One region of the Stenotrophomonas sp. 10L48 genome, then DNA from elsewhere that is predicted to be linked to it. Evidence: riboswitches for the same ligand, from Rfam matches in the RefSeq annotation. Region 1 holds a riboswitch; the other holds the start of a gene.
The links. A riboswitch is a leader RNA that binds a small molecule or an ion and turns the genes downstream of it on or off. The one in region 1 is predicted to bind glycine.

Region 1 (10,828 bases):
GCGAACACCTGCAGCGTGGCCAGCAGGTGCTGGTGTTCAAGAACCGCCGCGGCTATGCGCCGGTGCTGCTGTGCCACGACTGCGGCTGGACCGCACCCTGCAACCGCTGCGATGCACCGATGACCGTGCATGGCGGTGGCCGTCGCCTGCAATGCCATCACTGCGGTGCGCGGCAGCCGGCACCACTGGCCTGCCCCGCCTGCGGCAGCCTGGCCCTGCAGCCACAGGGCATCGGCACCGAGCGGCTGGAAGAACACCTGGTCAGTGCCTTCGCCGATTTCCCGGTGGTGCGCATCGACCGTGGCACCACCGCCCGCCGCGATGCGCTGGAGCAGCAGCTGGCCAAGCTCGGCAACGCGCCCGGCATCCTGGTCGGCACGCAGATCCTGGCCAAGGGCCACGACCTGCCCAAGCTGACGCTGGTGGTGGTGGTGGGCATCGACGAAGGCCTGTTCTCGGCCGATTTCCGCGCCAGCGAAAAACTGGCGCAGCAGCTGATCCAGGTAGCCGGCCGCGCCGGTCGCGCGCGCGATCCGGGTGAAGTGTGGCTGCAGACCCATCATCCGGGCCATCCGCTGCTGGAGACACTGGTCAACGGTGGCTACCACCCGTTCGCCCAGGCCGAACTCAACCAGCGCCAGGCGGCAGGTTTTCCACCATTCGCGCACCTGGCATTGATGCGTGCCGAAGCACAGCAGGTCGAGCATGCCAACGCGTTCCTGCTCGCTGCGCGGAAACTGCTGGGTGAACAGGACATGGTAGAGGCCTACGGGCCGATGCCGGCGCCGATGCCACGCCGTGCCGGTTATCAGCGAACGCAGCTGCTGCTGTCGGCGGCACAGCGGCCGCCGCTGCATGGGGTACTGGCACAGCTGGTGCCGCAGTTGTACGCGCTGCCGGAGGCACGCAAGGTGCGCTGGTCGCTGGATGTGGATCCGACGGATCTGTACTGAGGGCAATACGCTGGGGTCAGAGCCCACCCGCTGGGTGGGATCCGACCCCGATGGCTTGAGGTCGGATCCCTTTCCGCAGAAAAGGGCTCTGACCCCGAACGTCGCGCCTTCGCTTACGTCATCGGTGACATCACGCCGCGCTGGTACGCCGGACGTTCGCGCAGGCGTGCATACCACTCGGCCAGGTGCGGCAGGTCCGGGCGCTGGATCGGCAGTTCGAACCAGGCGTAGATCAACGAGCCCAACGCGATGTCACCCATGGCGAACGTGTCGCCCGACAGCCACGGCTGCTTGGCCAGGGTTGCGTTGGGCAGCGCCAGGAAATCACCCGCGCGCACGATCGCTGCATTGATGCGCGCCTCATCGCGGTCGGCCGGTGCGGTGCGCATGATGCCCCAGATCAGTTCGGAGTACAGCGGCGCCATCCGCGAGGTGCTCCAGTCCATCCACTTTTCGGCCTGGGCGCGCTCCATCGGATCTTCGGCATACAGCGTGCCCAGCGAATAGCGCGCACTGAGGTAGCGCACGATGGTGTTCGACTCCCACAGCGGCAGGCCGTGGTCTTCGATCACCGGCACCAGGCCGTTCGGGTTCATCGCCACGTACTCCGGCGACTGCGTGCCACCGTGGCTGCCACCCACTTCGATGGACTCGTACGGCAGGCCGATTTCCTCGGCGCACCACAGCACCTTGCGGACGTTGCTGGAATTGCGGCGGCCCCAGATCTTCAACATGCGGGTTTCCTTGCGTGCAGCAGTGCGCCGCGATGGCGCGGAGCCGCTACGATACGCCCATCCACAGGGAGAGACGACATGACCGCATGGGATGCAGTGAACTACACGCTTCTGGCAGCAGGACTGGTGATGCTGGTGCTCGGGTACCGGCGCTCGAACCGCAACATGCTGCTGTGCGCCGGCGTGCTGCTGCTGGCCTTCAATGGCGTTGAAGACTTCGCCAACGGATTTGCGGAAGGCCATGCCGGCTCCAGCGCACGTACGCTGTAGCCACACCATGTCTTCTGCAGTGCTGCGCGACCGGCACACGCTGGGCAACGCCCGGCGCTACCGGTTCTTCTTCGGCAGCGCGCGTACGTAGGAGGACTTACCGTCCTTCTTGAGTTCGAACAAACCGATCGCCGCCAGCAGGTCACTGAGTTTGCCGTAACCGTAGTTGCGCGGATCGAACGAGGCCTGGTTGCCGATCTGGCTGCCGACCGGACCCAGGTGCGACCAGCCATCCTCGCCTTCTGCCGAGGACACCGCACGGCGCAGCATCTTCACAAGGCGCGTATCGCTGCGCATTTCCGCCCCGCTCTTGCGTGGGCGCGCATCATCGCTGGTGGCCTGCTCGCTGGGCGCCTGTCCGTTCGATGATTGTTCGTTCGCTGCCTGCTCCACATCCTGCACGCTGGCGTGGGTCTGGCCCAACGCTTCGAGGTAGGTGAACTTCGAGCACGCGTTGACGAAGGGTTCCGGCGTTTTCTTTTCGCCGAAGCCATACACCTTTACGCCATCGGTCAGCAGGCGCATCACCATCGGAGTGAAGTCGGCATCGCTGGACACGATCGCGAAGCCATCGAGGTTGCGCGCGTACAGCAGATCCATCGCGTCGATCACCATCGCCATGTCCGACGCGTTCTTGCCCTTGCTGTAGGCGAACTGCTGGATCGGGCGGATCGCGTACTCGTGCAGCACCGCCTCCCAGCCCTTCAGTCGTGGGCTCTTCCAGTTGCCGTAGGCACGGCGGACGTTGGCCACACCGTAGCGCGCGACCTCGGCCAGGACTTCGTCGATCTTCGAGGCCGGTGCATTGTCGGCGTCGATCAACAGGGCGATGCGCTTTTCCGGTTCGCTCATGGACTCCTCACGGGCAGTTGCCTGAACCCGAGTATCGCCGATCCCGATGCACGCTGACGTGACAAGGAGCGACCGTGCGAAGATGCCAGGCACTTCCCCCATGCCCCCCTGGAGTGAGTCGATGAGTCGTGATCGCGTCCCCCACCTGGTCGTTGTCGGCGGCGGTTTCGCCGGCCTGTGGGCCACCCGTGCGCTGGCCCGCGAACGCATACGCATCACCCTGGTCGACCGTCGCAACCACCACCTGTTCCAGCCGCTGCTTTACCAAGTGGCCACCGCTGGGCTGTCCGCTCCGGATATCGCCGCACCGCTGCGCCACATCCTCGGCCACCAGCGCAACGTGGAGGTGCGGCTGGGCGAAGTGGTGGCCATCGACAAGCAGGCCCGCCAGGTACGCATGGCCGATGGCAGCACGCTGGACTACGACAGCCTGCTGCTGGCCACCGGCGCCACCCACGCCTACTTCGGCCACGACGAATGGGCGGACGATGCGCCCGGCCTGAAGACCCTGGACGATGCCATCGCCCTGCGCCGCAAACTGCTGCTGGCGTTCGAACGCGCCGAAGCCGAGCCGGACCCGGAAAAGAAGGCGGCATGGCTGAGCTTTGCCGTGGTGGGGGGTGGCCCGACCGGGGTCGAGCTGGCCGGCACCCTCGCGGAAATCGCCAGGCATACGCTGCGCAATGAATTCCGCCACATCGATCCGGCCAGCGCCAAGGTGCGGCTGGTCGAGGCCGGTCCGCGCGTGTTGTCCACCTTCCCCGAAGTGCTTTCGCTGAAGGCACGCCGACAGCTGGAAAAGCTGGGCGTGGAAGTGATGACCGGCACGCCGGTGAGCCACATCGATGGACAGGGCTTCAAGCTGGGCGACCACTTCGTGCCCGCGCGCACCGTGGTCTGGGCCGCCGGCGTGGCCGCCTCACCGCTGGCGCGCACGCTGGACGTGCCGCTGGACCGCGCCGGTCGCGTGCAGGTGCAGCCCGACCTAACCCTGTCTGGTCACCCGGAACTGTTCGTGGCCGGCGACCTCGCTGCGCTGAACCAGGCCAACGGCAAGCCGGTACCGGGCGTTGCGCCTGCCGCCAAGCAGATGGGCAAGTACGTGGCGGACGTGATTCGCGCGCGCCTGCATGGCAAGGCAGCACCCGGACCGTTCAAGTACGCCGACTTCGGCAACCTGGCCACCATCGGCCGCATGGCCGCGATCGTGCACCTGGGCAAGCTCCAGCTGTCCGGCGTGCTGGCCTGGTGGTTCTGGCTGGCCGCGCACGTGTTCTTCCTGATCGGGTTCCGCAACCGCGTCGTGGTGCTGTTGAACTGGGCGGTGGCGTACTGGAGCTACCAGCGCAGCGCGCGGATCATCTTCGGCGATGACCGCGAAGACCGGCGACCGAAGCGGTAGATCCACGCCATGCGTGACCTCTCGACCGACACAGTAGATCCACGCCATGCGTGGATGAATTTCTGTGCAGGTTGCATGGAGCACAGCCACGCATGGCGTGGCTCTACTGCTTCATCGGGCCTGGATCATGTCCGGTAGAAATCTTCGCGGTAGGTAGCGCGGCGAGCGCCCTCGACCGACACAGTAGATCCACGCCATGCGTGGATGAAGTTCTGCGCAGGCTGCATGGAGCGCAGCCACGCATGGCGTGGCTCTACTGCTTCATCGGGCCTGGATCATGTCCGGCAGAAATCTTCGCGGTAGGTAGTGCCGCGGGCACATCCTCGACCGGCACAGTAGATCCACGCCATGCGTGGATGAATTTCTGTGCAGGCCGCAGGGAGCGTAGCCACGCATGCCGTGGATTCACCGTTTCATCGGGCCGCCGGGCACACGCCGTTTCGACCATGCCCGGCAGAAATCTTCCTTCCTCGCGGTATCGGCAATCTGTGCGGCACTCCAATGCCGGGTGATCCAGATCGCCAACGCGGTGCTGCTCAGGTGCCAGCGCAGCATGTCGTGCTGCGGCTGCCGCCACAGGTGGCGGCGGGCAATCCAGTAGGCCTCCCGCTCGACATCCGGCACCTTCTTCTTCATCGCATCCTTGTCGAAAAACTGCGCGGTGAAGCTCCAGGGGTTGATCGGTTGGTGCCCCATGCGCGGCTCACTGCTGCATGCCGCCACACCACTGGGCGCGCGGTCGGCGGGCTGCGGCCAGCCCTCCACCCAAGCGAGCCCAAGCAGGTACAACAGCCCCGGTAGCAGGTCAACGAAGGCCAGCAACAGCAGTAGCGCGATCCATGCACGGCCCGCAGCACGCATGCGTCACTCCGCCTTCGGCTTCGGGTACCACAGCGCGTTGACGATGACCCAGCGCTGCTCGAAGCGGCCCATGTGGAAGTAGTCGACGAACCACGGGGTTTCCAGCCGCACCGATGCGGCGTTGCCGGTCACGTCCAGCACCGTGCAGCGGCGATCCCATTGATCTTTCGGGGTCTTCAACGCGCCCTGCTTCGTCAGCGCAACCAGCTCTTCCTTCGACATCCGGCGCAGGCCCAGGCGCTCGTCCGGTGTATCACCGAGCACCGCGCGCTTGGCCAGGTCCGGATGCAGGGAACGGGCGACGCGCTGCGGGTCGGCTTCCAGTTGACCGTCGACGTAGTCGTGGCAGGTGGCATCGATGGCTGCGATCGTGGCGGCGTCGGCGGCAGGGCTTGCTGCTGCGGAAAGTGCGAACAACAGGGCAACGGTGGACATCCGGGTCTCCAGCGCTGAGGGCTGGGCGATCATGGCATGGCCGGATGCGCCCCATCCACGCATGGCGTGGATCTACTGCAACAGCCACGCCAGTTTGCGTTCGCGCGGCTGCCGCTTGAGCTCCCATTCGGCACGCGAGGCCGCTGCCCGGTCCGGGTACTCACGCACCGCCAGGACCCGCAGTGGCGGCCGCGACCGGGTGTAGCGGGCCCCCTTGCCGGCCTGGTGAGCAGCAAAGCGGGCCTGCACGTCGGTGCTGATGCCGGCGTAATAGCTGCCGTCGCGGCATTCGAGCAGGTACAGGAACCACGGGCGGGAGGGCGAAACCATGGCCGGATTATGCCGTGCTGCACTGCAGCGGATATACTGGCGACCGAATGCAGGAGAGAGGCGCCGCGCTGGCGCCCGCCGAAGGCGCAGGCTCCCATGATCGCTCAGGCCGGTGGGCTGGAATCCCACCAACCATGCATTCGACTCGCCGAGCTGGAGAGAGGTCACCGGGCACGCCCGGGACGATCCGCCGAAGGGGCACGCGGCTCACGCCGCTGAACTCTCAGGCAAAAGGACAGCGGGAGCGGCACCGGTCATCGTCATCCCGTCATTGCGCAGGCAGTGGCGGTATGTGCGCATGGCCGGCCCCACCGCGCCCGGAGCCTGTCCCATGCTGCTGTCCATCATCTACCTTATCGCCATTTCCGCCGAAGCCATGACCGGTGCCCTGTCTGCCGGCCGCCGCCGCATGGACCTGTTCGGCGTGGTCATGATCGCCTGTGTCACCGCCCTCGGTGGCGGCTCGCTGCGCGACATCCTGCTCGGCCACTATCCGCTGGGCTGGGTGAAACACCCGGAGTACCTCGGTTTCACTGTGTGCGCCGCACTGATCGCCACCTGGGTGGCGCGCTGGATGCACCACTTCCGCCGCACCTTCCTGGTGCTCGATGGCCTGGGCCTGATCGCCTTCACCCTGATCGGCTGCTCGATCGCGCGCGAGGCCGGCCATGCACTCCCGATCGTGCTGATCGCCGGCATGCTCACCGGCGCCTTCGGCGGCGTGCTGCGCGACATCCTCTGCAACGAGGTGCCGTTGATCTTCCAGAAGGAGCTGTACGCCATCATCTCGCTGCTGACCGGTGCGGTGTATCTGCTGTTGCTGCACTGGGGCGTGGCCGATGCCACGGCGATCCTGTGCTGCCTGGGCGGTGGTTTCGCCATGCGTCTGCTGGCGATCCATTACCGCTGGGAAATGCCCAAGTTCGTGTACCACGACGAAGTACATTGAGCGCTGGCCGGCACTACCGGCGGGGTGGCATGACCAAGGTCACGCGGCGACCGCCCGCGTAAACCGCTACCATTGGCGCCCCGTCGCACGCGCGACGGCATCCAGCCACGCCGCGCCTGCGGCCCCGCCAGACAATCCCCCTCCCCCGCTGCCCGTGGCCCTTCGTGGTGCCGACGGGCCCGCATGACCCTGCGTGCACGCAGGGCGCAGGATGCCCCATGTCTGTCGCCGAAAACTCCCGCTCACGTCGTGCCCGCCTGCTGCTGGTCGTTGCCGGTCTTGCCTTTGTCGCTGGCCTGGCGTGGTGGCTGTGGCCGCGGGCCGAGGCGGGCAGTGGCGAAGCCGGCAGCGGCAAGACGGTGCCTGTACGCATCGCCCTTGCCAGCGCCGAGCCGCTGGTGCTGCGGATGAAGGCGGTCGGTACGGTCACTCCGCTGCACAGCGTGGTGGTGCGCAGCCGCGTGGACGGCGAACTGATGCGCCTGCATTTCCAGGAAGGTCAGCAGGTCAACGCCGGCGACCTGCTGGCACAGATCGATCCCCGCCCCTACCAAGTGAAGCTTGCGCACGCACAGGGTACGCAGCAGCAGAACCTGGCCGAGCTGGAGAATGCCGAGCGCCAGCTGCAGCGCTACCGCGAACTGCAGCGACAGAACTACGTGTCGGCACAGGAACTGAGCGACCAGCAGAGCAAGGTGCGGCAGCTGCAGGGGCGCCGCCTCAGCGACCAGGCATCGGTGGACGAAGCACGCCTGCAGTTGCAGTACACGCGCATCATCGCCCCGGTCAGCGGCCGTGTCGGCCTGCGCCGGCTGGACGTAGGCAACCTGGTGCACGCCAGCGATACCGAAGGCCTGGTCACGCTGGCGCAGACGGCGCCGATCAGCGTGCTGTTCACCGTGCCCGAGCCGGAGCTTCCCGCCCTGCTCGATGCCGTGCAGGCGCAGCCGGCGCTGGCGGTGGAAAGCTGGGACCGCGAAGAACGACGGCAGCTCGCCAGCGGCACCCTGTCCAGCGTCGACAACCGCATCGATACCGCCACCGGCACGCTGAAGCTGCGCGCGCAGTTCGACAACGCCGACCAGGCGCTGTTCCCCAACCAGTTCGTCAATGTGCGCCTGCAGCTGGGTGAGCATCCCGCGCTGCTGATTCCCGATGCCGCCGTGCAGTTCGGCAGCCAGGGCAACTACGTGCACATCGTCGACAAGGACAACAAGGCACAACGTCGCTCGGTGGTGCTCGGTCCGGCCGACGCCGGACGCGTGGCGGTGCGTTCCGGCCTGGTGGCTGGTGACAAGGTGGTGATCGAAGGCATCGACGGGCTGGAAGACGGCACCGCGGTGGAGATCATCACCGAGGAGGCATCGACCAGGGCCGGCGCATGAACCTCTCGCGCGCCTTCATCCTGCGCCCGGTCGCCACCACCCTGCTGATGGTGGCGCTGCTGCTGTCCGGGGTACTGGCCTATCGCCTGCTGCCGGTGGCGGCGCTGCCGCAGGTCGACTATCCGATCATCCAGATCACCACGCTGTACCCCGGTGCCAGCCCCGAGCTGACCACGCGCACCATCACCGCGCCGCTGGAGCGCCAGCTCGGGCAGATCCCCGGCCTGAAGCAGCTGTCGTCCACCAGTTCCGGGGGGGCATCGGTGATCACTCTGCAGTTCGGCCTGGAGGTGTCGCTGGGCGTGGCCGAACAGGACGTGCAGGCGGCGATCAACGCCGCCGGCAGCTTCCTGCCCGGCGACCTGCCGGTGCCGCCGGTGTATCGCAAGGTCAATCCGGCCGACACGCCGATCCTGACCCTGGCGGTGACCTCGCAGGGCCTGTCACTGCCCCAGGTGCATGACCTGGTCGATACCCGCATCGCCCAGCGCTTGGCGCAGTTGCCGGGTGTGGGCCTGGTCAGCCTGGCCGGTGGCCAGCGCCCCGCCGTGCGCATCCAGGTCAATCCGGCCGCGCTGGCCGCCAACAACCTGGGCATGGACCACATCCGCACTGCGATTGCCGCAGCCAACGTCAACCTGCCCAAGGGCAGCTTCGATGGCCCGATCCGCGCGGTGATGCTCGATGCCAACGACCAGATGCGCAGCGTTGCCGAATACCGCGCACTGGTGCTGGCCTGGCGTGAGGGCGCACCGCTGCGGCTGGGCGATGTGGCCACCATCACCGACGGCGCCGAGAACCGCCAGCTGGCGGCATGGAGCGGCACCACCCCGGCGGTGCTGGTGAACATCCAGCGCCAACCCGGTGCGAACGTCATCGCCGTGGTCGGACAGGTGCGTGCGTTGCTGCCGCAGCTGCAGGCCACGCTGCCGGCCGGCGTGCAGATGACCGTGCTCAGCGACCGCACCGAATCGATCCGCGCGTCCGTGCGCGGCGTACAGAAGGAACTGGTGCTGGCCATCGCGCTGGTGGTGCTGGTCACCTGGGTATTCCTGCGCAACCTGCCGGCTACGCTGATTCCCAGCGTGGCGGTGCCGCTGTCGCTGATCGGTACGTTCGCGGTGATGCTGCTGGCCGGCTATTCGCTCAACAACCTCACGCTGATGGCGTTGACCATCGCCACCGGCTTCGTGGTGGACGATGCGATCGTGATGCTGGAGAACATCGCCCGCCACTTGGAAGACGGCGAAAGCCCGCGCGAGGCAGCGCTGAAAGGTGCCAGCGAGATTGGCTTCACCCTGGTGTCGCTGACGGTCTCGTTGATCGCCGTGCTGATCCCGCTGCTGTTCATGGCCGACCTGGTGGGCGCGCTGTTCCATGAGTTCGCAGTGACGCTGGCGGTGGCCATCGGCATTTCGCTGCTGGTGTCGCTGACCTTGACGCCGATGCTGTGTGCGCGCTTCCTGAAACCACATGCCAAAGGGTCAGCGCCCCACGGGAATCTGACCCCGCCCGGGTCGGATCCGGTCAGGGCTCCGACCCCGAAGCGCGACGTGTTCGATCGCATCATTGCCCTCTACGACCGACAGCTGCGCTGGGTACTGCAGCGCCAGCCACTGATGCTGCTGGCGACCGTGGCCACGCTTGCGCTGACGGTGGCGCTGTATTTCGCCGTGCCGAAGGGCTTCTTCCCGGTGCAGGATGCCGGCCTGGTGCAGGGCATCAGCGAAGCCCCGCAGGCGATCTCGTTCCAGGCCATGCGCGAGCGCCAGCTTGCCTTGGCCACGGCCATTGAACAGGACCCGGCCGTGGCCAGCCTGTCTTCCTACATCGGCGTGGACGGCAACAATGCCGCCCTCAACACCGGCCGCCTGCTGATCGAACTGAAGCCACATGGCGAGCGCGAGGGCGCCGATGTGGTGATGGCGCGGCTGCAGCAACGCGTGGCGAGGATTCCCGGCATCACCCTGTACCTGCAACCGGTGCAGGAGCTGGGCATCGAAGACCGCATCAGCCGCAACCAGTACCAGTTCACCCTGACCACGCCGGACCTGCAGACGCTGGAAACCTGGACCCCAAAGCTGTTGCACGCGCTTCGCCAATCGTCGGCGCTGCGTGATGTGGCCAGTGACCTGCAGATGCAGGGCCGGCAGGCCAGGGTGAGCATCGACCGCGATGCCGCCGCACGCCTTGGCGTGAGTGTGGAAGCGGTGGCCGACGCACTGTACGACGCCTATGGGCAACGGCAGATCTCGACCATATTCACCCAAGCCAGCCAGTACCGGGTGGTGCTTGAGGCCGATCCGGCGCGGCAACCGGGGCCGGAGGCGATCAGCGGCCTGCGCGTGCGCAGCAGCAACGGCCAGACCGTGCCGCTGGGCGCGGTGGCGCGCGTCGAGCAGGGGCCAACGGCGCTGCTGCGCAACCATGTCGGTCAGTTCCCGGCGGCCACGCTGTCGTTCAACCTTGCGCCCGGCGCATCGCTGGGCGAAGCGGTGGATGCCGTGCATGCCGCGCAGGCACAGGTGGCATTGCCGCAGAGCATCGAGCTGCGCCTGCAGGGCGCGGCGGCGGCCTTCAGCAGTTCGCTGTCGAGCACGCTGTGGCTGATCCTGGCGGCGGTGGTGGTGATGTACATCGTGCTGGGCGTGCTCTAC
Region 2 (10,828 bases), on a different contig from region 1:
CACCGCCAATTTTCGGCGCGACCAGCTTGACGCTGGCGCCGGCCTTTTCGGCGGACTTGCGCAGATTGGCGATCACCCGTGCATCGGAGCCCTCGTCGAACAGGATGCCGATGCAGCGCCCCTGCAGCAGGGGCTTGTTGCGGCCGATCACGCGGACCTCGGGTGCGGCGGGCAGGTCCTGTGCAGGGGTTGCCGTCGGTGCCGGGGCGGGCAGCGTGCCCAGTGCCAGCCCGTCGGCCACGCGCTTGGCCAGGCCTTCGTCGATGTTGCGCAGATGGCTGACGGTGCGCACGCGCACCTTCTCCGTTTCCACCTTCGACAGCTCGAACACCAGCGCCGAGGCCAGGTGCGCCTGTTCCGGTTTTTCCAGGCTGCGGAAGAACATCCGCGCCTGGCTGTAGTGGTCGGCAAAGCTCTCCGCGCGGGTGCGGCCCTTGCGCCCATCATCGGCGCTGGCGTGGCTGCGGAAACCGGCGGGCGTCTCGCGCGGGCTGTCTTCCTGCAGCGAACTGGGGTCGTAGGCCACGCGCCCCTTCGGCACCTGCATCTGCATGTGGCCATCGCGCTGATGGTTGGCGAACGGGCACTTCGGTGCGTTGATCGGAATCTGGTTGAAGTTCGGTCCGCCCAGGCGGATCAGCTGGGTATCCAGATAGGAGAACAGCCGCCCCTGCAGCAGCGGGTCATTGCTGAAATCGATGCCCGGCGGCACGTTGGCCGGGCAGAAGGCGACCTGCTCGGTCTCGGCGAAGAAATTGTCCGGCCAGCGGTCCAGCACCATGCGTCCGATCACCTGCAGCGGCACCAGCGACTCGGGGATGATCTTGGTCGGGTCCAGGTGGTCGAACGGGAAGCCATCGGCCTGTTCTTCGGTGAACAGCTGCACGGCCAGCTCCCACTCGGGGAAGTCGCCGCGCTGGATCGCCTCGAACAGGTCGCGGCGGTGGAAATCGTTGTCGGCGGCCTGCAGCTTCAGCGCCTCGTCCCAGACGGTGGACTGCAGCCCGAGCTTCGGCCGCCAGTGGAACTTGACGAAGGTGGAGTTCCCTTCCTCATCCAGCAGGCGGAAGCTGTGGATGCCGAAGCCTTCGATGGTGCGCAGCGAGCGCGGAATCGTGCGGTCGCTCATCGCCCACATGATCATGTGCATCGATTCGGGCATCAGCGAGACGAAATCCCAGAACGTGTCGTGTGCGCTGGCTGCCTGCGGGAAGGCGCGGTCCGGTTCCATCTTCACCGCATGGATCAGGTCGGGGAACTTGATCGCGTCCTGGATGAAGAACACCGGAATGTTGTTGCCGACCAGGTCCCAGTTGCCTTCCCTGGTGTAGAACTTCACCGCGAAGCCGCGCACGTCGCGCGGGGTGTCGACCGAGCCGGCGCCGCCGGCAACCGTGGAGAAGCGGGTGAACACCGGCGTCTTCACCCCGACCTCGGTGAGGATCTTCGCCCGGGTCACCTTGCCCAGCGAGCGGGTCAGTTCGAAGAAGCCGTGGGCGGCCGAACCGCGTGCATGGACGATGCGCTCGGGAATACGCTCGTGGTCGAAGTGGGTGATCTTCTCGCGCAGCAGGAAGTCTTCCAGCAGGGTGGGTCCACGCGGTCCCTGGCGCAGGGAGTTCTGGTTGTCTGCAACCGGAATGCCCTGGTTGCTGGTCAGTACCGGATGGGCGCCTCCTGCGAGCGGATGCAGTTCATCGCCCTGGCCGCGGCTGTCAGGGTCGGCGGAGGTGGTGGCGGGAGCGCGCTTGCCGGTCGGCTTGCTGGCGGCCATGGAGGATCTCCTGGAGCGGGTAGGGGGGCAGACTCCAGACAGTGGCGCCGCCGGCGTTAATGCACGGTCCCGTGGGAGTGAACGCGCAGACAAATCGGCGGCTCGGGTATGCTTGCCGCATGCGAGTCGAACCCGCCGACATCGAAGCCCTGTTCGACGCCATTCCGGACGTGCTGTTCTTCATGAAGGATCGCCAGGGCCGCTACACCTACGTCAACCAGACCATGCTGCGACGGCTGGGCCTGCGTGCGCGCAAGGACGTGATCGGACGCACCGCGGCCGAGATCTACCCCACCGGCCTGAGTGCGGACTATGTCGACCAGGACGCACGCGTGCTGTCCGGCGAGGTGATCGAGAACCTGATGGAGCTGCACCTGTTCGCCAACCGCGAACCGGGCTGGTGCCTGACCTGCAAACGCCCGCTGCTGGTGGACGGGCAGGTCGAGGGGCTGATCGGCATTTCCCGCGACCTCGGCCAGAAGGACAGCCTGGGGACCCAGTACGAGCAGCTCCGTCTGGCCTTGGCCCACCTCAATACGCACTACGCCGAGAACGTGCGGATGCAGACGCTGCTGGACATCACCGGGTTCTCGTTGTCCAAGCTGGAGCGCAGCTTCCGCAAGGTGTTCCAGATGACGCCGCAGCAGGTGCTGACCCGGCTGCGGATCCAGATGGCCATGCACCTGCTGCATGGCAACGAGAGCATTGCCTGCATCGGCCAGGCCTGCGGTTTCAGCGACCAGAGCGCGTTCACCCGCAAGTTCAAGGCTGAAACCGGTTTCTCCCCGCGCGCCTACCGCGCCCGTATCGGCGGCAATGTCGGCGAGCCGGTACCGGCCTGAGTTTCCTGCTGCGCTGTGCCTATCCCCGCGGCGGCTGGACACGGTAAGGTGTCGCCCTTGTAGCCGCCGCCAGCCCTGCCGATGCCCGCCACCCCCGATACGACCGCTTCGCCCTCCCGCCTCGGCCATTCGCTCAAGCCACGCCAGCTGATCATGATGGGGCTGGGCAGCGCCATCGGCGCCGGCCTGTTCCTCGGCTCCGGCGTGGGCGTGCAGGCGGCCGGCCCGGCGGTGCTGGTGTCCTACCTGGTGGCCGGTGCGCTGGTGATCATCGTGATGAACGCGCTGGGCGAAATGGCCGCGGCCAAGCCGACCAGCGGTGCGTTCTCGGTGTATGCGGCCGATGCCATGGGCGCCACCGCCGGTGCCACCGTGGGCTGGCTGTGGTGGGTGCAGCTGGTCATCGTGATCGCCGCCGAGGCAGTGGGTGCGGCCGGATTGCTGGCCACGGTCTGGCCGGTGGTGCCGGTACCGATGGCGGCATTGGCCTTCATGCTGTTCTTCACCGCGATCAACCTGCTCGGGGTGAAGAACTTCGGCGAGTTCGAATTCTGGTTCGCCATCCTCAAGGTGGCGGCGATCCTGGCCTTCATCGCCGTGGGCGTGGCGCTGCTGATGGGCTGGCTGCCGCAGGTGGCCTCGCCGGGCCTGAGCAACTTCACCGAGCATGGTGGCTTCGCACCGAAGGGCCTGGCCGGCATCGGCGCGGCGCTGTTGGTGGTGGTGTTCGCCTTCGGTGGCACCGAAATCGTGGCCGTCGCTGCGGCGGAGACCGAAGACCCCGAGCGCAGCATCGCCCGTGCCATCCGCACCGTGGCCTGGCGCATCCTGGTGTTCTACATCGGTTCGCTGAGCGTGATCATCGCCGTGGTGCCGTGGACCAGCGAAGCGCTGAAGTCGCCGTTCGCCGCGGTTCTCGATGTCGCCAATATCCCGGGCGCGGCCACCGCCATCACCCTGATCGCGGTGATCGCCCTGCTGTCAGCGCTCAATGCCAACCTCTACGGCGCCTCGCGCATGATGTATTCGCTGGCGCAACGCCGCGAAGCACCGGCCGTGCTGGGCTGGACCGATCCGCGCCAGGTGCCGGTGATCGCGGTGCTGGCCAGCGTCCTGTTCGGCTTTGCTGCCACCATCATGGAACTGCTGTTCCCGGACAAGGTGTTGCCGGTGCTGCTGAACATCGTCGGTTCCACCTGCCTGCTGGTGTGGACGTTGTCGCTGGTCTCGCAGCTGGTGCTGCGCCGTCGCGCCGACCGTCTGGGCACGCGCCTGCCGTTCCGCATGGCAGGCTTCCCGTGGCTGACCGTCTGTGCGCTGGCGATCCTGGCGCTGATCTTCGGCCTGCTGCTGAGTGAAGCGCATACGCGCCTGCAGTTCCTGTCGATGGTGGCGCTGACGGCGACCATCGCGGCCAGCAGCGCCATCGCCCGGCGCATGCGCGAGGCGTGATGGGGCCGCCGGGCATGGCCCGGCGCTACCGATACGCCGCGCCCACATTCCGCGTGCCATCCTGATCGCGTGGGCCATCACCGGCCCGACGAACGGGAGCACCGCATGCTGCGCAGCCGTCCCTTCCTGATGTTCACCGGCCAGGCCGAAGCGGCGCTGGCCCTGTACGCCGAAGCCTTCGCCGAATTCCGCCTGCTGGCCCTGCAGCGCCACCCGGACGGGGCGGGCGCGGGCGTGCCCGGGCAGGTCCGCCAGGCCATTTTCCTGCTCGGCGGCACCCACTACCTGTGCTTTGACAGCCTGGATGTGCACGACTTCACCTTCACGCCCTCGATGTCGCTGTTCGTCGAGTGTTCCGGCGCCGAATCATTCGAGCGTGCCGCGCGCGTGCTGGGTGACGGCGGGCACTGGCTGATGCCGGTGGGCGAGCAGGATTTCAGCAGCCGCTACGGCTGGGTGCAGGACCGCTTCGGCGTGTCGTGGCAGTTGAGCCTGGGGCAGATGCCCGACCCGTGACGCGTTCTGCCGCTGCGCTCGCCGGGCATGGCCCGGCGCTACCGGAAAACAAGAACGGCCCGCTTGCGCGGGCCGTTCTCATTTCCGATGCCGCGATGGCTTACGCCTCGACTTCATCATCCTTGTAGGCATCGACCGGGATGCAGGCACACATCACGTTCTTGTCGCCGTACACGTTGTCGACGCGGGCGACCGGCGGCCAGTACTTCTGCAGCTTCAGGCTCGGCAGCGGGAAGGCGGCCAGCTCGCGCGGGTAGGCGTGGGTCCACTCGCTGGCGGTCACGGCCGTGGCCGTGTGCGGGGCGTTCTTCAGCGGGTTGTCCTCGCGGTCCAGGCGGCCGTCTTCGATCGCGGTGATCTCTTCGCGGATCTGGATCATCGCGTCGATGAAGCGGTCCAGCTCGTGCAGCGATTCGCTTTCGGTCGGTTCGACCATCAGCGTGCCGGCCACCGGGAAGCTCAGGGTCGGGGCATGGAAGCCGAAGTCGATCAGGCGCTTGGCCACGTCTTCGGCACCGATGCCGCTGGTCTTCTCCAGCGGACGAACGTCCAGGATGCACTCGTGCGCGACCAGGCCGTTGCGACCGGTGTACAGGGTCTTGAAGTGCGGGGCCAGGCGCTTGGCGATGTAGTTGGCGTTGAGCTGGGCGACCTGGGTGGCCTTGCGCAGGCCCTCGGTGCCCATCATCGCGATGTACATCCAGCTGATCGGCAGGATCGAGGCGCTGCCGAAGCTGGCGGCGCTGACCATGCCGACCGGACCGTTGTCACCCAGCTTGCCCGGCAGGAACGGGGCAAGGTGCGACTTGACCGCACACGGGCCAACGCCCGGGCCGCCGCCGCCGTGCGGGATGCAGAAGGTCTTGTGCAGGTTCAGGTGCGAAACGTCCGAACCCCACTTGCCCGGCTTGGCCACGCCGACCAGGGCGTTCATGTTGGCACCGTCGGTGTACACCTGGCCGCCATGCTTGTGGATGATCTCGCAGATCTCCACCACCTCTTCCTCGAACACGCCGTGCGTGGACGGGTAGGTCATCATGATCGCGGCCAGGCGGTCGCTGTACTTCTCGGCGTTGAGACGGATGTCTTCGACGTCGACGTTGCCGTTGGCATCGGTCTTGGTGACCACGACCTTCATGCCGCACATCTGCGCCGAGGCCGGGTTGGTGCCATGCGCCGAATCCGGGATCAGGCAGATGTCACGGTGATCTTCGCCACGCGAGCGGTGGTAGGCGCGGATCGCCAGCAGGCCGGCGTACTCGCCCTGCGCACCGGAGTTCGGCTGCAGGCTGACGGCGTCGTAGCCGGTGCACTCGACCAGCATCGCTTCCAGCGAATCGATCAGTTCCTTGTAGCCCAGCGCCTGCTCGGCCGGCACCAGCGGGTGGATCTGCGAGAACTCCGGCCAGGTCACCGGGATCATTTCGGCGGTGGCGTTGAGCTTCATGGTGCACGAGCCCAGCGGGATCATCGTGCGGTCCATCGCCAGGTCCTTGTCGGCCAGCGAACGCAGGTAGCGCAGCAGTTCGTGCTCGCTGTGGTGGGTGTTGAACACCGGGTGGGTCAGGAACGCGGACTGGCGCAGCAGGCCGGCCGGCAGCGCATCGGCGGTGCTGGCATCGAGCGCGTCCACATCAACGGTGGCACCGAACAGCGCGCCTACGGCGACGATGTCGGCGCGGGTGGCGGTCTCGTCCAGGCTGATGCCGACCGAACTGCTGTCGATCGCACGCAGGTTGTAGCCGGCGGCACGGGCCTTGGCATGGATCGCGTCGGCGTCGACACCGGTGACGTGCAGCGTGTCGAAGAAGTCGGCACCGACCTGCACACCGGCAGTGCGCAGCGCGCTGGCCAGGATGGCGGCCAGGCGATGGGTGCGGCGGGCGATGCGGGTCAGGCCTTCCGGACCGTGGTAGACGGCATACATCGAGGCCATCACCGCCAGCAGCACCTGTGCGGTGCAGATGTTGGAGGTGGCCTTCTCGCGGCGGATGTGCTGTTCGCGGGTCTGCAGGGTCAGGCGGTAGGCCGGGTTGCCCTGTGCGTCGATCGAGACGCCGATCAGGCGGCCCGGCATCGAACGCTTGTAGGCGTCACGGCAGGCCATGAACGCAGCATGCGGGCCACCGAAGCCGAACGGCACGCCGAAACGCTGGCTGTTGCCGACCACGATGTCCGCACCCCATTCGCCCGGGGCGGCCAGCAGGGTCAGTGCCAGCAGGTCGGTGGCCACGGCCACCAGGCCGCCGCGCGCGTGCACGGCATCGACCAGCGCCTTGTAGTCGCCCACCTGGCCGAAGGTGTCCGGGTACTGCAGCAGCAGGCCGAAGGCTTCCGCTTCCAGCGCTTCGGCCGGGGTGCCCACGCGCAGCACGATGCCCATGGGCTCGGCGCGGGTGCGCAGCAGTTCCAGCGTCTGCGGGTGCACGGCGTCGTGCACGAAGAAGGTGTCCGACTTCGACTTGGCCGAGCGCTTGGCCAGGGTCATCGCTTCAGCGGCGGCCGTGGCTTCGTCCAGCAGCGAGGCGTTGGCGATTTCCATGCCGGTCAGGTCGGCGCACAGGGTCTGGAAGTTGATCAGCGCTTCCATGCGGCCCTGCGAGATTTCCGCCTGGTACGGGGTGTAGGCGGTGTACCAGGCCGGGTTTTCCAGGATGTTGCGCAGGATCACGTTCGGCGTGTGGGTACCGTAGTAGCCCTGGCCGATGAAGCTGCGCAGCACGGTGTTCTTGTCGGCGATCGCGCGGATCTTCGCCAGCGCCTGCACTTCGGTGATCGACTCCGGCAGCGCCAGCGGTGCCGGCGACTTGATCTTGGCCGGCACGATGGCATCGGTCATCGCATCCAGCGAGGCGTGGCCGATGACGCCGAGCATCTGCGCGATCTCGGCATCGTTGGGGCCGATGTGGCGCTCGACGAACGCCGAATGGTGCTCGAGCTCACGCAGGGAAGGGGTGTTCTGGGACATGGCGAAGGATCCGTCAGGAAAGGGCACACGCACGGGCACAAGCCGCCGGTCGGCGGTCTGCGGGCGCCCCTCTGTCCTTTTGCCTGAGAGTTTAAAAGCGCGGAAAACCGCAGCTTCGTGCCCCTTCGGCGCCGGATCGAACCGGTCTCTCCAGAGTTCTGTTACGGGTGGTATCGGGCCTGAGCGATTACGGGCGTTGCGCCTTCGGCAGCGGTGACCTGCTTCTCCCACCGTGTTGCCCGCCGATTATAGCTCGTTGCCGGCGCCTGACGGTGGCCCGGGCTGGCCTCACGGGGCTGAATGGCCGATGGCCCGGGCGTGCGTTCTGTGCATCCGTGCATGGCATCGCGCGCATTCCCCACCTATGATGGTGGGATTCTCGTATTCATCTGGCGCCGTCCCTGCTGCAGGGGATCGGCGCCCGCCGTGCGTGTCATGCATGGCCCTGCCGGACGCTTGCCCGATGACCGCCGCCGTTGCTCCTTCCACCCGCCGCATGGCCCTGTTGCTCGCTGGCCTGGCCATGTTCGGTCCGTTCTCGATCGACACCATCTTTCCCGCGTTTCCGCAGCTGGCCCAGCGCCTGGCGGTGGACGAGGTGGCGGTGCAGCAGACCATCAGCGTCTACCTGCTGTTCTACGGCCTGATGAGCCTGGCCCATGGCCCGCTGTCCGATGCGTGGGGACGCAAGCGGGTGATCCTCGGCGGCCTGGTGATCTTCGTCGGCGCCTCGGTGGGCTGTGCGTTGTCTACCGACCTGACCACGCTGCTGGCGTTCCGCGCACTGCAGGGCCTGTCCGCCGGCGTGGGCATGATCGTCGGCCGCGCGGTGATCCGCGATCTGTACCACGGCCACGACGCGCAGCGGCTGATGAGCCAGGTGTCGATGCTGTTCGGTATCGCCCCGGCCATCGCGCCGATCATCGGTGGCTGGATCCTGCTCAGCGGTGCCGGCTGGCCGCTGATCTTCTGGTTCCTGGTGGTATTCGCGCTGGTGCTGCTGGCGGCCACCGCGCGCTTCCTGCCGGAAACCCATCCGGTGGAGGCGCGGATCGCCCTGTCGCCACGCACGTTGCTGCGCGATTACGTGCGCATCGGCTTCAACCCGCGGTTCCTGCGCCTGGCCCTGGCCGGCAGCATCGGGTTCGGCGGCATCTTCCTGTACATCTCCTCGGCGCCGGCCATCGTGATGCAGCACCTGCATCTGGGTGAAGGTGGCTTTGCGTGGTTGTTCATTCCCACCATCGGCGGCATGACCACCGGTTCGTTCCTGTCCGGGCGCATGGCCGGGCACAGCACACCGACCCGGCAGGTCGCGCTCGGTTTCACCCTGTGTGCGGTCTCTGCCGTGTTGAACATCGGCTACGTCACCCTGGCGCCGCAGTTCGCGCTGCCGTGGGCGGTGATGCCGATCTTCCTTGGCGGCATGGGCATGGCGCTGATCTTCCCGATCCTGGCGCTGGCGGTGCTGGACATGTATCCGCTGCAGCGCGGCCTGGCGTCGTCGCTGCAGGCGTTCGTGCAGCTGATGATCAGCACCGTGGTGGCCGGCGTGGTATCGCCGCTGCTGCACAACAACCCGCTGCACCTGGCACTGGGACAGGCGGGCTTCTTCGCGGCCGGCTTCGTGTTCTGGTACTGGGAGCACCAGCGCGAGCGCGCATCAGAGGCAGCCAGCACGGCGCATTGAGCGTCGTGCAGGGGTAGGGCGCGTCATCACGCGCGGATCCGTTGCGGCGCTGCGGGCAGGGATTAGGCTGGGGTTTCCAGCGAGCCGGTTCGTGGGTGCACGACAGCCAGCCATTCCGATGTCGTCGCATGAGGTACCCGCATGGCTGCGCAGCAGACCTACCGCCTGTTCGAGGTGGCGCTGAAGGAGCGCCGCGTTCTTTCTCCTTCTTTGGACCGCATGGTGTTCACCGGCGCCGACGTGGCGCACATGAAGACCGAAGGCCCGGACCAGCGTATCAAGGTGTTTTTCCCCTTGCCCGGCCAGGACGCGCCGGACGTGCCCAGCGGCGAAGACTGGTATGCCCGTTACCGGGCACTGCCTGATGACGCGCGGCCGCCGATGCGCACCTTTACCCTCCGCCAGCTGCGTGCCGGCGAGTGCGAGGTCGACGTCGACTTCGTGCTGCATGGCCAGACCGGACCGGCCTCGCGCTGGGCCACGCATGCACGGCCGGGCGACCGCGTGGTGCTGCTGGCCCCCGATGCCGACTGTGCGGACAGCAGCGAGGGCTGGGAATGGAAGCCGCCAGCCGGGGTAGGCCAGGTGCTGCTGGTGGCCGATGAGACCGCATTGCCGGCGGTGGCCGGCATCCTCGAGGAACTGGCCGGGCTGGCCGATCCGCCGCGCACGCTGGCCCTGCTGGAGATCGCCCAGGCCGGTGATGCGGTGCCGCTGAAGGCACCGGCCACGGCCGAACTGGTGTGGTTGCCACGCGGGCAGCAGGCCCATGGGCAGCGGTTGCTGCAGGCAGTACAGGCGCGGCTGGCGGCGGCCGCGACCGTCGCCGGGGCTGCCGAGCTGGACGACATCGACGTTGATGCGCAGATCCTGTGGGAGCAGGCTGACGCCAGCGCGGACGGCGCGCTGTATGCCTGGGTAGCGGGCGAGGCCGGCGCGGTGATGGCGATCCGCCGGTATCTGCTGAAGGACTGCGGCCTGGATCGCCGCGCGATCACCTTCATGGGGTACTGGCGGCAGGGGCGGGTACTGGACTGAGCCGCTACCGCACGGGCGTGAACCGGCATGCAGGGGGTGTGGGTTATCCTTGCGCCCCCGCAATGCAAGCCCCACTGATGTCGACCTCTTCCAAATCCCGCCGCGACCAGCGCCGTCGCCAGGAACAGCAGGCTGCCAACAAGGCCGCCGCCACCGCCTCGCCCGTCGAGCCGCACGCCGAGCTGCGCGACACGCAGCGCACGCTGCTGGCCGGCATCGTCCGTCGCGATGGCGAATGGGTGCTGGGCATGGATGGCCGCATCGCCGGCCAAAGCGAGAGTGCGGCCCAGGTACTGGCGCTGATCATGCAGGCCGGTGAACTGCACGAACGGCAGGGCACGCCGGTGCGCCTGATCTATTCGGATGCGCTGCGCGATGCGGCGCAGGCCGAAGCCAACGAGAAGGGGCAGACCTTCGAGGAATTCAAGGCCGCGCTGGCCGCGCAGCTGGCGGCGAAGAAGAGCAACTGATCGTCATCGCGGTAGCGCCGGGCCATGCCCGGCGGCTTTTCATTACGCCGCTGCGCTCGCCGGGCATGGCCCGGCGCT

Region 2: it holds a riboswitch for glycine, as region 1 does, so the genes downstream of both, gcvP (aminomethyl-transferring glycine dehydrogenase) here and AC1DCU_RS17935 (trimeric intracellular cation channel family protein) in region 1, are expected to answer to the same signal.

The regions. Positions count from the first base shown of each region.
Region 1 is NZ_JBFTIX010000012.1:68,246-79,073, forward strand. It holds gene AC1DCU_RS17895 (primosomal protein N') at 1-953, shown strand, start outside; gene AC1DCU_RS17900 (glutathione S-transferase family protein) at 1,067-1,687, opposite strand; gene AC1DCU_RS17905 (hypothetical protein) at 1,766-1,957, shown strand; gene AC1DCU_RS17910 (NYN domain-containing protein) at 2,015-2,809, opposite strand; gene AC1DCU_RS17915 (NAD(P)/FAD-dependent oxidoreductase) at 2,931-4,211, shown strand; gene AC1DCU_RS17920 (hypothetical protein) at 4,617-5,072, opposite strand; gene AC1DCU_RS17925 (nuclear transport factor 2 family protein) at 5,076-5,507, opposite strand; gene AC1DCU_RS17930 (GIY-YIG nuclease family protein) at 5,580-5,837, opposite strand; glycine riboswitch at 5,878-5,967, shown strand; glycine riboswitch at 5,981-6,084, shown strand; gene AC1DCU_RS17935 (trimeric intracellular cation channel family protein) at 6,169-6,786, shown strand; gene AC1DCU_RS17940 (MdtA/MuxA family multidrug efflux RND transporter periplasmic adaptor subunit) at 7,005-8,171, shown strand; gene AC1DCU_RS17945 (multidrug efflux RND transporter permease subunit) at 8,168-10,828, shown strand, end outside.
Region 2 is NZ_JBFTIX010000007.1:18,822-29,649, reverse strand. It holds gene AC1DCU_RS13190 (catalase) at 1-1,774, opposite strand, end outside; gene AC1DCU_RS13185 (AraC family transcriptional regulator) at 1,894-2,616, shown strand; gene AC1DCU_RS13180 (amino acid permease) at 2,698-4,068, shown strand; gene AC1DCU_RS13175 (VOC family protein) at 4,174-4,584, shown strand; gene gcvP (aminomethyl-transferring glycine dehydrogenase) at 4,685-7,552, opposite strand; glycine riboswitch at 7,614-7,716, opposite strand; gene AC1DCU_RS13165 (multidrug effflux MFS transporter) at 8,016-9,242, shown strand; gene AC1DCU_RS13160 (siderophore-interacting protein) at 9,384-10,280, shown strand; gene AC1DCU_RS13155 (hypothetical protein) at 10,358-10,750, shown strand.